4 regions of the Streptomyces sp. CRN 30 genome follow, and region 2 is predicted to be linked to each of the others. Evidence: riboswitches for the same ligand, from Rfam matches in the RefSeq annotation. Region 2 holds a riboswitch; each other region holds the start of a gene.
What was found. A riboswitch is a leader RNA that binds a small molecule or an ion and turns the genes downstream of it on or off. The one in region 2 is predicted to bind cobalamin.
Positions count from the first base shown of each region.

Region 1 (4,082 bases), on a different contig from region 2:
AAAGCTTCTCGCTGATCCTCGCGATCGTGGTGATCACCGCGCTCGCGTTCGATTTCACGAACGGTTTCCACGACACCGCCAACGCGATGGCCACCACCATCTCCACCGGCGCGATGAAGCCCAAGGTCGCGGTGGCCATGTCCGCCGTCCTCAACCTTGTCGGCGCGTTCCTGTCCATAGAGGTCGCCAACACGATCTCCAAGGGCCTTGTCGACGAGAGCGGCATACAACCGGAGGTGATCTTCGCGGCGCTCGTGGGCGCCATCCTCTGGAACCTGCTCACCTGGCTCGTCGGCCTCCCCTCCAGCTCCTCGCACGCCCTGATGGGCGGCCTGATCGGCGCCACCATCGCCTCGGCCGGCATGGGCGCGGTCCACGGTGACGTCCTCGTCACCAAGGTGCTGATCCCCGCCGTCGCGGCCCCGATCGTCGCGGGTGTCGCCGCCATGATCGGTACGCGGCTCACCTACAAGCTGGGGAAGCACGCGAGCGAGAAGGCCACCTCCAAGGGCTACCGCGCGGGGCAGATCACCTCGGCGGGCCTGGTCTCGCTGGCCCACGGCACGAACGACGCCCAGAAGACGATGGGCATCATCACCCTGGCCCTGGTCGCCGGCGGCGCGCTCGCCCCGGACTCCGACCCGCCGGTGTGGGTCATCCTCTCCGCCGGTGTCGCCATCGCGCTCGGCACCTACCTGGGCGGCTGGCGCATCATCCGCACCATGGGCAAGGGCCTGACCGACCTCCAGCCGCAGCAGGGCTTCGCCGCCCAGACCAGTGCGGCGACCGTCATCCTGGCCTCCTCCCACCTGGGCTTCTCCCTCTCCACCACGCACTCGGTCTCCGGTGCCGTGATGGGCGCGGGCCTCGGCCGCAAGGGCGGCGTGGTCCGCTGGTCCACCGCCACCCGGATGTTCGTGGCCTGGGGCCTCACCCTGCCGGCCGCGGCCCTGGTCGCCGCGCTCGCCGAGTGGGTCACCGCCTTCGGCACCTGGGGCACCACCGTCGTCGCGGTCTTCCTGGTCGCCTCCAGCGCCGCCATCTGGGTCGTCTCCCGCCGCGGCGAGGTCGTCGACCACACCAACGTCAACGGCACGGACGAGCCCGCCGGGACCGCTGAGTCCGCTGGTTCCGCCAGGACTGCCGAGACCGCCGAGGGTGCCGCCGCCCCGTCGCCGGCCGCGGCCGGTCCGGTCACCCACGACCTGGCGGTCACCATCCCGGCCCAGTCCGACCCCGCGGCCACCCCGGCCGCCCCGGCCGCCGCCGGCGCTTCGTCCTCGTCGGCCACGGTCTGAGCACCGGACCCGAGTCCAAGGAAGTAACCCACCATGCACATCGACTGGGCAGCCCTCGGCTCCGTCTTCGGAGTCAGCCTCGTGGTCACCGTGGCCCTCGTCGGCCTCTTCGGCCTCGGCATCATCGGCCTCTCCAAGCGGGAGACGGCGACTGCGTCCGGGAACTCCGCCGCCGTCGCGACCACCGCCGCGTACGCGTGCTTCGCGGCCTGTGCGGCGGCGGTGGCGTACGGGATCTATCTGATCGTCGCCTGACGGCGCACACCCTGTGAGGGCGCCCCGGGTGCCGGCTAGGGCCGGCACCCGGGGCGCCCTCGTGCCGTGTCCGCTGTGGCGGGAGATGTGTGCCTTCGCACACTGCCCCGTCGCAGGTCAACAGCAAGTTGACTGGAATTCGAGGCCCGTGGTGGACTGCCGGAGCCAAGTACGACGGCAGGAGAGGAAGCCGGTGAGAATCCGGCGCGGTCCCGCCACTGTCACCGGGGTGCGCCCCCGGGAGCCAGGAACTCTCACCGTCGTTTTCGTCGAACCAGGGCGTGGACACCCTGAGTGAGGACATACCGCCATGCACGGCTGCCGCCGATCGAGCTCCCCCAGCGACGTTCCGCCCGTCCCCACGGTCGGCTGAGCCGATGCGGGCCGAACGCGTCTTCGCGTACGGCGCCGCCGCCGGCCTCCTCGGTGACCTGCTCCTCGGCGATCCCCGCCGCGGGCATCCGGTCGCCGTGTTCGGGCGGGCCGCGGGTGCCGTGGAACGAGCGCTGTGGCGGGACCACCGGGGACGGGGCGCGCTGCACACCGCCGTGTGCGCCGGCGGCGCCGCGACCCTGGCCGCCGTCGCCACCCGGGCCGTCCGTACCTCTCCCGTCGCCTCCGTCGCGCTGACCGCCGCCGCCACCTGGGCCGTCGTGGGCGGAACCTCGCTCGCGCGGGAGGCCCGGGCCGTCGGGAAGGCGCTGGAGGACGGTGACGTCGAGGCCGCCCGCGCGCGGCTGCCGCACCTGTGCGGGCGCGATCCGCAGGCCCTGGACGCCGACGGGATCGCCCGGGCCGTCGTCGAGTCCGTCGCCGAGAACACCTCCGACGCCGTCGTCGGGGCCCTCGTGTGGGGCGCCGTGGGCGGGGTGCCGGGGCTCGTGGGCTTCCGGGCCGTCAACACGCTCGACGCCATGGTGGGGCACCGGTCGCCCCGGTACCTGCGGTACGGGTGGGCCTCCGCACGCCTCGACGACCTCGCCGGGTGGCCGGGGGCGCGGCTGACCGCCGCGCTCGCCGTGGTCTCCGGCGGCGCTCCGCGCACCGCCGTGCGCGCCTGGCGCGCGGACGCGGGCAAGCACCCGAGCCCCAACGCCGGGCCGGTCGAGGCCTCCTTCGCGGGCGCGCTCGGCGTACGGCTGGGCGGCACCCTCTCGTACGGCGGGCGGGTGGAGCACCGGCCCGTGCTGAACGGGGAGGGGCGCGCCGTGGAGGTGCGGGACATCGAGCGGGCCGTCCGGCTGTCGCGACGGGTGGGCTGGCTCGCGCTCGGCGTGTGCGCGGGCGCCCGGTTCGCCGCCCGCGCGGCCGGGACTCTCACGAAGGGCTCACCGAAGGGCTCACCGAAGGGGCGTACGTCATGAGCGGTGGTGGACTGCTCGTCGCCGGGACCACCTCCGACGCCGGCAAGAGCGTCGTCACGGCCGGTATCTGCCGGTGGCTGGTCCGGCAGGGCGTGAAGGTCGCGCCGTTCAAGGCGCAGAACATGTCCCTCAACTCGTTCGTCACGCGCGAGGGCGCCGAGATCGGGCGGGCGCAGGCCATGCAGGCGCAGGCGTGCCGCGTGGAGCCGACCGCGCTGATGAACCCCGTGCTGCTCAAGCCCGGCGGCGAGCGGAGCAGCCAGGTCGTGCTGCTGGGGAAGCCCGTGGGCGAGATGAGCGCCCGCGGCTATCACGGCGGACGGCAGCAGGCACTCCTCGGCACCGTGCTGGACTGTCTCGCCGAGCTGCGGGGCACGTATGACGCGGTGATCTGTGAGGGGGCCGGTTCGCCCGCGGAGATCAATCTGCGGCGGACCGACATCGTCAACATGGGCATCGCGCGGAACGCGCGCCTGCCCGTCCTCGTCGTCGGCGACATCGACCGCGGCGGCGTCTTCGCCTCCTTCTTCGGGACGGTGGCCCTGCTCTCGCGCGAGGACCAGGACCTGGTCGCCGGGTTCCTCGTCAACAAGTTCCGGGGCGACGTCTCGCTGCTGGAACCGGGGCTGGACATGCTGCACGGGCTCACCGGGAGGCACACGTACGGCGTCCTGCCCTTCCAGCACGGCCTCGGCATCGACGAGGAGGACGGGATGGCGGTGTCGCTGCGCGGCGCCGTGCGCGAGTCGGCCGTCACCGCCCCCGTGGGCGAGGACGTGCTGCGCGTCGCCGTGTGCGCCGTCCCGCTCATGTCCAACTTCACGGACGTGGACGCGCTGGCCGCCGAACCGGGAGTCGTGGTGCGGTTCGTGGACCGGCCGGAGGAGCTCGCCGACGCGGATCTGGTCGTGGTCCCGGGCACGCGCGGGACCGTCCGCGCCCTGGAGTGGCTGCGCGAGCGCGGGCTCGCGGACGCCCTCGCGCGCCGGGCCGCCGAAGGGCGCCCCGTGCTCGGCATCTGCGGCGGCTTCCAGCTCCTCGGCGAGCACATCGAGGACGAGGTCGAGTCCCGCGCCGGGCACGTGGAGGGGCTGGGCCTGCTGCCCGTCCGGGTGCGGTTCGCCCGCGAGAAGACCCTCACCCGGCCGGTGGGCGAGGCCCTCGG
Region 1 covers NZ_JAVRHI010000361.1:28,498-32,579, reverse strand. Annotated here, with positions in the region: gene UW392_RS38265 (inorganic phosphate transporter) at 1-1,298, shown strand, start outside; gene UW392_RS38260 (hypothetical protein) at 1,332-1,553, shown strand; cobalamin riboswitch at 1,688-1,828, shown strand; gene UW392_RS38255 (cobalamin biosynthesis protein) at 1,931-2,917, shown strand; gene UW392_RS38250 (cobyric acid synthase) at 2,914-4,082, shown strand, end outside.
Region 1: linked by a shared signal. The riboswitch ahead of UW392_RS38255 (cobalamin biosynthesis protein) and the one ahead of UW392_RS62930 (hypothetical protein) in region 2 are both predicted to bind cobalamin.

Region 2 (4,082 bases):
CGGGAGATCCTCCTGGTGTGCGCGCTCACGTGTTTTGTCGCACCGGCCGCCGCCGCCTTGGTACCCAGCGCCCGCCACTTCTCCCGCAGCCCGCGCCCGCGCCCGCGCCCGCGCCCACGCCCACGGAAGGCTTCCGGCAGCGAGCAGCCACCGCAGGATGTCCCCTGACGATCGATCGCCGGAGCGTGCGACGGATACCACAGAGGGACAACAGTGGACTGGCCAACGGGAATTGCCGGCTTCGCCGCAGGCGTGCTCATCGCACTCGTCACCGCGCCGGTGGGAGTCTCCGGCGCCGTGTTCCTACTGCCGGTCCAGCTGAGCGTGCTCGGTGTGCCCAGCCCCGCCGTCACCCCGACCAATCTCCTCTACAACGTCGTCGCCGGTCCCGGCGCCCTGCTGCGCTACCGCCGTGACGGCAGCCTCTACGGCCCGCTGACCCGCCGCCTGATCGCCGGCACCCTGCCCGGAGTCGTACTGGGCACGGTCATCCGTGTCTTCGCCCTGCCCGGGCCGACCGTCTTCCGGCTCCTGGTCGCCGCCCTGCTGCTCCCCCTCGGCACCTGGCTCATGGTCCGCACCCTGCGCCCCAATGCCACACCCCGACCGGCCGAGCCGTCAGCGCGCTCCGTCACCGTCCTGGCGGTGGCGGTCGGCACGGTCGGCGGCATCTACGGCATCGGCGGCGGCTCCCTCCTCGGCCCCCTCCTGGTCGGCCGTGGCCTTCCCGTCGCCCAGGTCGCCCCGGCCGCCCTCGCCTCCACCTTCCTGACCTCACTGGTCGGTGCCGGTACCTACGCACTGCTGTCCCTCACCGACGGGGAGAACATCGCCCCCGAGTGGCTCCTCGGACTGGCCTGCGGACTGGGCGGGCTGATCGGCGGCTACCTGGGTGCTCACCTCCAGCACCGCCTGCCCGAACGGTTCCTCCGTCTGCTGCTGGGCGCCCTCGCCGCCTCGGTCGGTGCGCTGTACGCGGCCCAGGCGCTTCGCTGAGCGCTGAGGACGGACACCGCGGGCACGGAAGGCCGGACTTCAGGTCTCCGCCGCCGTCACCGCCCGACCGAGCGCAGGTAGCGGCCCAGGTTCTCGGCGCCCGTGACATTGCGCGGGCCGCTGACGGCGTCGCCGTAGGACATGACGAAGAAGCGTTCGTCCGGCACGGCCGGTACCGACTCGAGGCCGGCCAGCGACTTGAGACCGACAGGCGTCCAGGCCGACGCGCGAGGCGCCGGACGGCACGGCGACGACGGCAGACGGCAGACGGCACGACAGCAGACGGCACGACGGCGGTCGGCACGGCGGTTCTGGGGCCCGCAGAGACTCGATCAAGCCACAGCGGACGGGTCATCAGGCTGAAAACCCGTTGTCCTGACAGCCGACGACGCAGGAATCGGGTGCCCGGATCGCGGGGTGACCCGGCTCGTGCTTCTCCACGGCTCGGGTACACGATCGCGCGCGCGGAACGCAGCGCCTCGCACCACGTCGGCATCCCACGGCACGTCCAGCCTTGCGCCCACATCGGGCACTTCAACCGTCTACCACATCAGGACAACCCGCGAACAACCTCTGTCGCAACGTCACAGGTGCCCCTAGCCTGAGTAACGCAGTCGGTTCGCGTCCGGCGCCCCATCAGGCGTGCGACGGCGCGACGCAGAGGGAACCCGGTGTGAATCCGGGACTGTCCCGCAGCGGTGTGTGGGAACGAACGCCGTCGAAGCGCTGAGCCCTTCGGGGCCGGAGAAGCGACGGCAGTGGGCGCCCGCCGGGCTCGTCGGCGGACGTGCCCACGAGTCCGAAGACCTGCCACTGCACCCGCGCGGCAGGCGCGGGCTGCGCAGCGCACGGTGACCTCGCGGACCAGGTTGACGGCACGGACGACGGCACGGCATACGCGCGACCACGTCTCCTTCCCGGTCGGCGTGCAGGGCTGGGAACCGACAGGAGGACGGATCCGTGATCACGCGAGTCCTCGCCGTCCGCGCCAGAACGCGGTCGGCCCGCGACCAGGGCGAGCGGAACGGGTTGTGCTGACACCGCCGGCCGGGAAGCTCCGCGCGGCACCACCGGACCGGCCGGGCCGCACCGTGTCCGGCGTCTGCCACGGCACCCTGGGCGAGCTGTACCAAGGCCCTCTGCGAGCGGGCCCCGCCCCGGACATCGCAGTGGTGTCCTTCCCCGTCGACCGGCATTCGTGGGTGTACTTCACCCACAGCGCCCACGACACCCGGAGCACCCGAGGCACCCGGGAATCGCACGCGCCGGGCCCGCCGCCTCTCGGAGAGAAGTCGGCGACAGCGGCCCGGCTGTTCCTGCAGCACTTCGGGCTCACCCTGCCGCCCGGTCGCTGGACCACCCACTCCGATCTGCAGGTGGGGGTGGGCATGGCCAGTTCGACCGCCGACATCGTGGCGACGCTGCGCTGCCTGTTCGGGCTCTTCCACCTGCCGTACGACACGGATGTGGTCCTGGGCATCCTGGCGGCGATCGAGCGGGCCGACAGCGTGTTCCTGGACGAGTTCGCGCTCCACCTCAGCGGTCGGCACCGGGTGGTGAGGCGGCTGGGGACGGACATCGGCTTCCACACCGCCTTCGTCACCGAGCCCGGCACGGTCGACACCGCTGCCGTCACCGACCTGCTGCTGGCGCACTACCGGCGGCACGGCGAGGAGTACGAACGGTGCCTGGCCGACCTGCTGAAGGGCTTCGCCTCCGGCGACCCGGCCGTCGTCGCCCGGGCGGCCACCACCAGCGCCGCCCTGTCGCAGCGGGTGCTGCCCAAGTCGACGTTCGACAGTGTGCTGGCGCACCGCGAGCGGTTCGGGGCCGACGGCGTCTTCGTCGCCCACACCGGCTCCCTGATCGGCTACCTCTTCCGCCGCCGTCCCGGCGCCGGCGTCAAGTCCGGCCTGTCCGCGTTCTTCCACTCGCTCGGCCACCAGTGCTCATTCGCCCAAGGAGGCTACGGGTGATCCACCCCCACATCGCCGACGCCCTGAAGGTCCCCGACCTGGTCCGGCTCACCGACGGCCTGGTCCTGATGCGGTTCGAGTCGATGAAAATCTACTCGGCGCTCACCGCCGTCCGTCATCTGCTCGACCGGGGCACGGTCCGCCCGGGTCAGACCCTGATCGACAGCTCCAGCGGCATCTACGCCTACGCCCTCGCCCTGGCCTGCCACCGGTACGGCATGCGGTGCCACATCGTGGCGTCCACCACGGTCGACACCACCACCCGCGCCCAGTTGGAGATCCTCGGCGCCACCGTCGAACAGGTCACGCCGTCGCGGAACCTCAAGCTCGACCAGGAGTTACGGGTACGGCGGGTGAAGGAGATCCTCGCCGAACGCCCCGACTGCCGCTGGATGCGGCAGTACCACGACGACGTCCACTACCTCGGCTACCACGAGGTCGCCGACCGCATCACCGCCGCGTTCCCCGGCCGCCCGCTGACCGTGGTCGGCGGCGTGGGCTCCGGAGCCTCGACCGGGGGCCTCGTGGAACGCCTGAGAGCCACCGACCCCTCGGTGCGGCTGGTGGGGGTGCAGCCGTTCGGCAGCGTCACCTTCGGCAGCCAGGACCACCACGACCCGGAGGCGATCATCGCCGGCATCGGCTCGTCGATCGTCTTCGACAACGTCCGCCACCACCTCTACGACGCCGTTCACTGGCTGGACTTCACCCATGCCATGTCCGGCACAGTCGCCCTGCTGCGCGACCATGCCGTCTTCGCCGGACTGTCCACCGGCGCCGGGTACCTGACCGCGACGTACGAGGCACGCCGCCACCCCGACCGGCTGCACCTGGTGATCGGCGCCGACACCGGGCACCGCTACGTGGACCGCGTCTTCGCCCGGCACCCGGAAGCCCTCGACCCGGCAGCGCTCAAACCCGTGGAGGTCGGCACGCCCGAGGAGATGACCATGCCCTGGTCCAGGATGGCCTGGCGGCGCGCCGCCTGCCCGGCGCACTGGAAGGAGCGAGCGGCGTGAGCGTCGTCTGCTTGGAGTCCCTCACCTTCGGCCTCGGACACCTGGTCCGCGCCGCCGACGCGCTCGGCGAGCGGCTGGTCCTGCTGACCCG
Region 2 covers NZ_JAVRHI010000541.1:35,757-39,838, reverse strand. Annotated here, with positions in the region: gene UW392_RS62940 (MFS transporter) at 1-168, shown strand, start outside; gene UW392_RS62935 (sulfite exporter TauE/SafE family protein) at 214-996, shown strand; cobalamin riboswitch at 1,656-1,805, shown strand; gene UW392_RS62930 (hypothetical protein) at 2,028-2,972, shown strand; gene UW392_RS62925 (cysteine synthase family protein) at 2,969-3,991, shown strand; gene UW392_RS62920 (ATP-grasp domain-containing protein) at 3,988-4,082, shown strand, end outside.

Region 3 (4,082 bases), on a different contig from region 2:
TGTGCCGCCCGGTGAGCCCGCGCAGCATCTCCAGCCCCGGTTCCAGCAGCGAGACGTCACCACGGAACTTGTTGACGACGAACCCCGCGACCAGCGCCTGGTCCTCGGGCGAGAGCAGCGCGACGGTCCCGAAGAACGAGGCGAAGACGCCGCCCCGGTCGATGTCGCCGACGACGACCACGGGCAGCCCGGCGCCCCGGGCGATCCCCATGTTCACGATGTCGGTCCGGCGCAGGTTGATCTCCGCCGGGCTGCCCGCCCCCTCACAGATCACCGCGTCATACGTGCCCCGCAGTTCGGCGAGGCACTCGAGGACGGTGCCGAGCAGTCGCTGCTGCCGTCCGCCGTGGTACCCCCGGGCGCTCATCTCGCCGACCGGCTTCCCCAGCAGCACCACCTGGCTGCTGCGCTCGCCGCCCGGCTTCAGCAGCACCGGGTTCATCAGCGCGGTCGGCTCCACGCGGCACGCCTGCGCCTGCATGGCCTGCGCCCGCCCGATCTCCGCGCCCTCGCGCGTCACGAACGAGTTCAGCGACATGTTCTGCGCCTTGAACGGCGCCACCTTCACGCCCTGCCGCACCAGCCACCGGCAGATCCCCGCCGTCACGACGCTCTTGCCCGCGTCGGAGGTGGTACCGGCGACGAGCAGACCCCCACCGCTCATGACGTGCGTCCTCTCCACGTACGGGGTGCACGGGGCGTACGGGATGCGCGGGACGTACGGGGTGCAAAGGATGTACGCGCTGTGCGGGATGTACGCGCTGCGCGGGATATACGCGCTGCGCGGGATGTACGTGCTGTGCGGGCGTCCGCGAGGAGCCGCGCGCCCGCGCACACGCCCAGCGCCAGCCAGGTCACGCGCCGGGAGAGCCGTACCGCCCGGTCGATGTCGGCCGTGTCGACGGCCCGGCCCGCCGCGCCGTTGAGCACCGGCCGGTGCTCCACCCGGCCGCCGTACGAGAGCGTCCCGCCGAGCCGTACGCCGAGCGCGCCCGCGAAGGACGCCTCGACGGGACCGGCGTTGGGGCTCGGGTGCCGCCCGGCGTCGGCGCGCCAGGCCCGTACCGCGCCCCGGGCGTCGCCGCTGGCCACGACGGCCGCCGCGGCGGTCAGCCGGGCGCCGGGCCAGCCGGCCACGTCGTCGAGGCGCGCCGAGGCCCAGCCGAACCGGCGGTGGCGCGGGGACCTGTGTCCGACCATGGCGTCGAGGGTGTTGACCGCCCGGAAGCCGAGCAGGCCCGGCACGCCGGCCACGGCACCCCACACCAGGGCGCCCACCACCGCGTCGGAGGTGTTCTCGGCGACGGACTCCACGACCGCGCGGGCGATGCCGTCGGCGTCCAGGGACTGCGGGTCGCGGCCGCACAGGTGCGGCAGCCGTTCGCGGGCCGCCTCGACGTCACCGGCCTCCAGGGCCCGGCCGATCGCGCGGGCCTCCCGGGCCAGCGAGGTGCCGCCGACGACGGCCCACGTCGCGGCCGCGGTCAGCGCGGCGGAGGCGGCGGGGGAGGACCGTACGGAACGGGCGGCGAGCAACCCGACACCCGCGGCGCCACCGGCGCACACGGCCGTGTGCAGCGCGCCCCGTCCCCGGTGGTCACGCCACAGCACCTGTTCCACGGCACCGGCGGCCCGGCCGAACACGGCGACCGGGTGCCCGCGGCGCGGATCGCCGAGGAGCAGGTCGCCGAGGAGGCCGGCGGCGGCACCGTACGCGAAGACGCGTCCGGCACGCACGGGGTCAGCCGGTCACACGGGAGAGGGGAGTGGCGGGCCTGCGTCCTGAACGGCAGCCGAGCATCGCGTTGTGTCCTCACTCAGGGTGTCCACGCCCTGGTTCGACGAGACCGGCGGTGAGAGTTCCTGACTCCCGGGGAGCACCCCCGGTCACAGTGGCGGGACCGCGCCGGATTCTCACCGGGCTTCCTCTCCAGCCGCCGTACATGGCCCCGGAAGTCCACCACGGTCCGAGAACAACCGTCAACTTGCCGTTGACCTGCGAGGCTGCAGTGTGCTGTGGTCCACAGTGCTGAGCACGCGTCAGGTCGTCAGATCGACGCTTTATGTGCTCTTCCCCGGGCGGGAAGCTGGGAAGACTCCAGGGGAACGGCAGCGCGTGTACATGGCGATGGTGTTTCGGTCGAGCGGCGGGTGACAGCGTGGTGACCGGGTGACGGCCGACGGTGCTGGAGGAGGTGGGTGTGGTCGACAGCGGACTGCCGGGACGCACGTGGTTCAGCAGCAGCTATTCACAGGACGGGCAGGATTGCGTCGAGGTGGCCATCGGCCGGGTGGACGACGGCGTACGGGTGCGTGATACGAAGCGCCGCCGGGCCGCTGTGCTCGCCTTTCGACACTCGACGTGGTGTGGTTTCCTGGCGGGGCTTGTGGACCCGGAATCGCGCGGCGCCTGACCGCCGCGCGGGGGGACGGGAGGTACACGCATGGCAGACCGAGCGGAAGGAACCGCTTCCGCACGTCCGGGATGGCCGGGCGCGCGGAGAGACCGGTTGACCGGGGCGCGGCCGCTGGCGCTGTACTGCTCGGTGGCGGGCATCCTTGCCGTCGGGCTGGGAGCGCTGGCGGCCTTTCTGGTGCCGGGCGACATGGCCCGCGGCTTGGTATGGCTGTCGGTGACGGCCGTCGTGGCCGTGGGCGCGGGACTCTGGTGGGGGCTCACACCCGCCTCGGATCGTCGCCGTGCTCTGAACCGCGCTCTGGCGGCCCTGGAGCCCCGGCGGCGCCCCCGCTGACCGGCTGGGCGGGCTCCGACGTGGTCCGGCCGCGCAGCGCTCTGCCGAGCGCGGCACCCAGTGCGGTGAGGACCGACGCGACGAACGCGCCGATGACGGCGGTGGCGAGCGGAGCCGCAGCGCCGTGCGGAACGCTGGGCGCGGCGCGGGTGGCCAGCGCGATGCTGAACAGCAGGACGCTGCCGCACGCCGTGCCCAGCAGCAGCCGGGCGGAGACCAGCCGGATCTCCCCGGCCACGCGGGCGTTCTCCACCTCGATCAGCGCCTCGGCCCACTCGGGCCGCTGCATGGCGTACGCCTTCAGCGCGTGGTCGTCGAGTGGGGGAGCCCCCTGTTCCGCGGCACCGGACGTCCCGAGGGGATCGGCGGCGGGACCGGTGCCGGCCGGCGCGCGCCACCGCTGCCACCACGCTCGTATTCCGAAGACCGTCATGGGGCCTCCCCCGTCTCGTGCCGGGCCGTCCCAGCCCGGATTCAGCTGGTGGCCAGGCTCTCCCTGACCTCGTCGAGTACTTCGATCACCCGAGCGCCCTCGTACGCCTCGGCGCTGATCTCCTCGAAGTTCTCCTGGTGGCGGGCGACCAGCCCGAAGTCGTCACGGCTGCTCAGACCACCGCCCGGACCCTCCAGGAAGAGCAGATCGTCGTCGTTCTTGAATTCGAGCAGGATGAGGGAGATCGAGACGCTGAAGTGCGCGCCGACGGAGAAAGGCAGCACGCGGATGGTCGTCCTGGGGTGCTCCGTCAGCGTCTTGAGGTGGTCCAGTTGCCGCCGCAGTACCGCCGGACCTCCGATCTGACGCCGCAGCGACGCCTCGTCCAGGACGATGTCGATCTCAGGACCGTCGTCGGTCTCGAAGAACCGCTCCTGCCGGGTGATACGCAGCTCCACCTGCGGGCGCACCCGCGCTTCCCCGGTCTGGGCGGAGAGCAGCGCGGTGGCGTAGTCCTCGGTCTGCACCAAGCCGGGCAGCACGACGGGGTTGTACATGCGGATCGTGTCCGCCGATCCCTCGTAGCCCAGGTAGAGGGCGTACGCCGGTGACACCACCTCGCTGTACTGCGCCCACCATGACGCTCCCTTCGAACCGCGGGCGGCCTCCTCCAGCTCCGTGACCCTGTCGGGCTCCGTGACCCCGTACAGCTGAAGCAGGGCCCGCAGGTCGGTCACGCCGAGGCTGACCGTGCCCTTCTCGATTCTGATCAGTTTGGAGAGTGACCATTCCAGCTGCTGCACGGCATCCCGCTGGGTGAGGCCCGCCTCGTCGCGGGCCTTGCGCAGCTCGATTCGCAGCCTGCGTCGGTTCAGGCTCGGATCGATGTCTCTGGC
Region 3 covers NZ_JAVRHI010000413.1:4,020-8,101, reverse strand. Annotated here, with positions in the region: gene UW392_RS45490 (cobyric acid synthase) at 1-664, opposite strand, end outside; gene UW392_RS45485 (cobalamin biosynthesis protein) at 661-1,737, opposite strand; cobalamin riboswitch at 1,836-1,979, opposite strand; gene UW392_RS45480 (DUF397 domain-containing protein) at 2,202-2,414, shown strand; gene UW392_RS45475 (hypothetical protein) at 2,677-3,186, opposite strand; gene UW392_RS45470 (helix-turn-helix transcriptional regulator) at 3,228-4,082, opposite strand, start outside.
Region 3: linked by a shared signal. The riboswitch ahead of UW392_RS45485 (cobalamin biosynthesis protein) and the one ahead of UW392_RS62930 (hypothetical protein) in region 2 are both predicted to bind cobalamin.

Region 4 (4,082 bases), on a different contig from region 2:
GGAAGAAGGCGTCGAAACCGAGGTCCTCGGTGGCCTTGGCGACGGTGAGCAAGGTGTCATAGGTGGCCCCCTGCTGGGGCTCGGTGAAGATGCGGAGATCCATGTCCCCATCCTGCACGCTCGGCCGCCGTACGCTTCTCACCCCTCCCCTGCGTGCCGGGGGCGCACGCGGGAGTGACCGGGTCCGAGACTCCCCACCCGTCACCCCGCCTCCCGCTCGGGCACCCCGTCCTCGTCCGCCAGTCTTCGCAGCATCTGGAGGACTCGGTCGCGGGACTCGTCCGCCGCGTCGATGGCCTCCATGCACTGCCAGTACGTGGACTCGTCGTCCGCCGCGCAGGCCGTGGCGACGAGGGCGATGCCGGTCTCCGCGAGCAGTGCCGCCAGGCGCAGCAGGCACTGGCGGGCGTCGCCCAGCTCGGTGAGCTGGGCGGCGCGCAGCTCACCGGGGGCCAGCTCCGGGGTGTCCAGCACGCCGCAGCCGCGGCCCGCCACCTCGGTGAGTCCCAGCGCCTCGCCGCGCAGGGACGGCGGCCCGAAGACCGCCAGTCTGCTCCCTATGGCCTGGGCCAGCGCCTGCGCCTGCCACACCTCCGCCAGCGTCTGCGGCACGTCGCCGCCGGCGGTCAGGGCACGCCTGCTCGTCAGGATGAGCCGCACCGCGTCCATGGGGCCGCCCCCGTCCGTCCCGACGCGTTCGCGACGCGTCCGCCCGACTCCATTGTCCACTACCCAGAGTGAGGGCGTGTGGGACGAAAAGCCAGAGGAAGGCGGAAATCTCTGGACAACAAATCGGTTGCGACCGGTGAAACAACTACTGTGAGTAATTACGGAGTTGAGCGTTCCGTCGACTCCCGGACGGCCGGGAACCGCGTCTCGTTGCGGTCGATCTTCGCGGCGAGCGCGGCCAGCGGGTCGACGCCCAGCACCTCGCAGAACTGCAGGAGGTACGCCAGTACATCGGCGACCTCGTCGCGGACGCGGTGCGCCGAGCCGGGGTCGTCCATCACGCGGGCCGACTGCTCGGGCGTCAGCCACTGGAAGATCTCCACCAGTTCGGACGCCTCGACGCTGAGCGCGGCGACGAGGTTCTTCGGCGTGTGGTACGGCTGCCAGTCGCGCGCCGCGGCGAACTCGGCCAGTCTGCGCTGGAGCGTCCGCACGTCCAGGGGATCATCGGTCACGGTTCCAGGAATACCACCGCCGCCGCGACCGCCCCCGGCCGCCCGCACGCTCCGGAGCCGACCGGCCCCGCCCGCCTCTCACATCCCGGGGACGCTCGCCCCCTCCATCAGTCCGGTCACCTCGGTCCCGGCCGGTGTGAGCAGGAACACATTCCGGTCCACCCGGTGCATCCCGCTCGCCAGCCCGAAGACGACGCCCGTACTGAAGTCCAGGACGCGCTTCGCGACCACCGTGTCCGCGCCCGTCAGGTCGAGCAGCACGGGGATGCCCGCCATCAGGGTCTCGGCGACCTCGCGGGCGTCCGCGAACACATTGACCCGCATCACCACGAACCGACGCCTGGCCTCGGTCTCCGCCTCCGGCAGCGCCCGGTGTCCCACCGAGGACGGCCAGGCGTCGCGTCCACGCAACGGAACGACCTGGGCGAGCCCCTCCCACTGTTCATCGGTGACGTCGTGGCTGTTCACCGGCTCCCCCCGCTCCGACTCGCCTTCAATGCCTGCACCAGCCAATTCTTACGCCAAGTCACCCGTTCGGCCCAACAGCGACACGATCCGCGACAGCGGCGGCGTCCGGCAGGAGGCACAACGGGTGCGTCCCGCGCCGGTCCGGCGTTGACTGGACGGGACCCACCGCGGAGGGGGAACCATGGCGGACGGACCGAAGAGCGGAGCCCCGAAGCGGCACGCGCCGTGGCCCGCGGCACGCACCTGGCTCTGGCGCACCGCCGCCACGGCGGCCGTGGTGGTGACCGCCTACTTCCGGCTCCCCTTCGACCGCCTCGGCACCCGCCACCCGGGCCTGGCCTGGCTGCTGTTCGCCCTCGTCCTCGCCGGTGTCGCCGTGCTGCTGCTGCGTCAGGTGCGGCACGTCCTCACCGGGCGCCCCGGCACCCGGCCGGGGCTCGCCATCACCCTCCTCATCATCCTGACCGCGCACACCTTCGCCGCCTGCTACTACATCCTGTCCCGGCAGCCGGGCGAGTTCTCCGGACTGCGCACCCGCGTGGACGCCCTGTACTTCACCGTGGTCACGTTCGCCACCGTCGGGTACGGCGACGTCACGCCCCGGGGGCAGGCGTCCCGGGTGGTGACCGTGGTGCAGATCCTGTACACGTTCGTCTTCCTGACGGCCGCCGCCACGGCTCTGGCCCAGCGGGCCCGCGACCTCGTGCTGAGGCGCCCGGACGACCCGGCCCCGTGACGGCCCGCCACCGCGGCGCCGGCGCCCCGGGCACGCTTGTCACCACCCCCGGCCGCGCACTACTGTCGCCACGCCTTGGTGAACGGGAAACCGGTGTGATGCCGGTGCGGCCCTCGCCACTGTGAATCGGGAAGTCCGGCTCCGGCCCCCTACGAGGGGGCAGCCACTGGGTCCTCGCGGCCCGGGAAGGCGGAGCACGGGCGGTGGTACCCGTCAGCCAGGAGACCGGCCAAGGCGCGTCGTCCATCCACGAGGTGCTGGAGAGGGTCTGCTGAGTCATGCACATAGCCGAGGGTTTCCTGCCTCCGGCGCACGCGATCGCCTGGGGTGTCGCGTCGGCGCCGTTCGTCGTCCACGGAGTACGTTCCCTCACCCGTGAGGTCCGCGAGCACCCGGAGAGCACCCTGCTCCTCGGTGCCGCCGGGGCCTTCACGTTCGTCCTGTCCGCCCTGAAACTCCCCTCCGTCACCGGCAGTTGCTCCCATCCCACCGGTACCGGGCTGGGCGCGATCCTGTTCCGGCCGCCGGTCATGGCGGTGCTCGGCACGATCACGCTGCTGTTCCAGGCGCTGCTGCTGGCCCACGGCGGCCTGACCACGCTCGGCGCCAACGTCTTCTCCATGGCGATCGTCGGCCCGTGGGCCGGGTACGCCGTCTACAGGCTGCTCCGGCGCTACGACGTGCCGCTGATGGTCACCGTCTTCTGCGGCGCGTTCGCCGCCGACCTGTCCACGTACTGCGTCACCAGCGTGCAGCTCGCGCTGGCTTTCCCCGACCCGGGCAGCGGGTTCTGGGGCGCGCTCGGCAAGTTCGGCTCGATCTTCGCGGTCACGCAGATCCCGCTCGCGGTGAGCGAGGGCCTGCTCACGGTGGTGGTGATGCGGCTGCTGGTGCAGTCGAGCAAGGGCGAGCTGACCCGGCTGGGCGTGCTTCCGGCGAAGCCGGGGACCGGGGAGAGCGCGACGCGGGAGGCGGTGGCCAAGTGAAGCGGAACACGAGGATCAATCTCCTGCTGCTGCTCGCGGTGGCCGTGCTGGCGGTGATCCCGCTGGTGTTCGGTCTCGGCGACCACAAGGAGGAGCCGTTCACCGGGGCCGACGCGGAGGCGGAGACAGCGATCACGGAACTGGAACCGGAGTACGAGCCCTGGTTCTCGCCGCTGTACGAACCGCCCTCCGGGGAGATCGAGTCGGCGCTGTTCGCGGCGCAGGCCGCGCTCGGCGCGGGCGTCCTCGCCTACTACTTCGGGCTCCGCAGAGGCCGGCGGCAGGGCGCGGAACAGGCCCTGGCCGACCGGCGGGACGCCTCCGTGGGCAACGGGGGCAACGTGGGCGACGTGGGCGACTGAGTGCTGCCGATCGACGCGGCGGCGCACAGCAGTCGCTGGCGCCGCCGCCACCCCGTGGACAAGGCCGTGCTCGGACTCGGCCTGACCGTGCTCGCGATCTCGCTGCCCGCCTGGCCGGGAGCGGCCCTGGTGCTGGTCACCGCCGTGACCGTGCTGCTCGGCCCGGCGGGGGTGCCCGCGCGGCGGCTGTGGCGGGCCTGGCGGGTGCCGCTCGGCTTCTGCGTGACGGGTGCGCTGCCGCTGCTGGTGCGGGTCGGGGGCCCGGACGGTTTCGTCTCGGCCGCCCCCGGCGGCCCGGCGCACGCCGCCGGACTGCTGCTGCGTACGTCGGCGGCGTCGCTCGGCG
Region 4 covers NZ_JAVRHI010000169.1:15,283-19,364, forward strand. Annotated here, with positions in the region: gene UW392_RS16525 (LLM class F420-dependent oxidoreductase) at 1-103, opposite strand, end outside; gene UW392_RS16530 (DUF6099 family protein) at 202-669, opposite strand; gene UW392_RS16535 (nucleotide pyrophosphohydrolase) at 828-1,184, opposite strand; gene UW392_RS16540 (cell division protein SepF) at 1,263-1,652, opposite strand; gene UW392_RS16545 (potassium channel family protein) at 1,834-2,388, shown strand; cobalamin riboswitch at 2,448-2,637, shown strand; gene UW392_RS16550 (energy-coupling factor ABC transporter permease) at 2,667-3,374, shown strand; gene UW392_RS16555 (energy-coupling factor ABC transporter substrate-binding protein) at 3,371-3,736, shown strand; gene cbiQ (cobalt ECF transporter T component CbiQ) at 3,737-4,082, shown strand, end outside.
Region 4: linked by a shared signal. The riboswitch ahead of UW392_RS16550 (energy-coupling factor ABC transporter permease) and the one ahead of UW392_RS62930 (hypothetical protein) in region 2 are both predicted to bind cobalamin.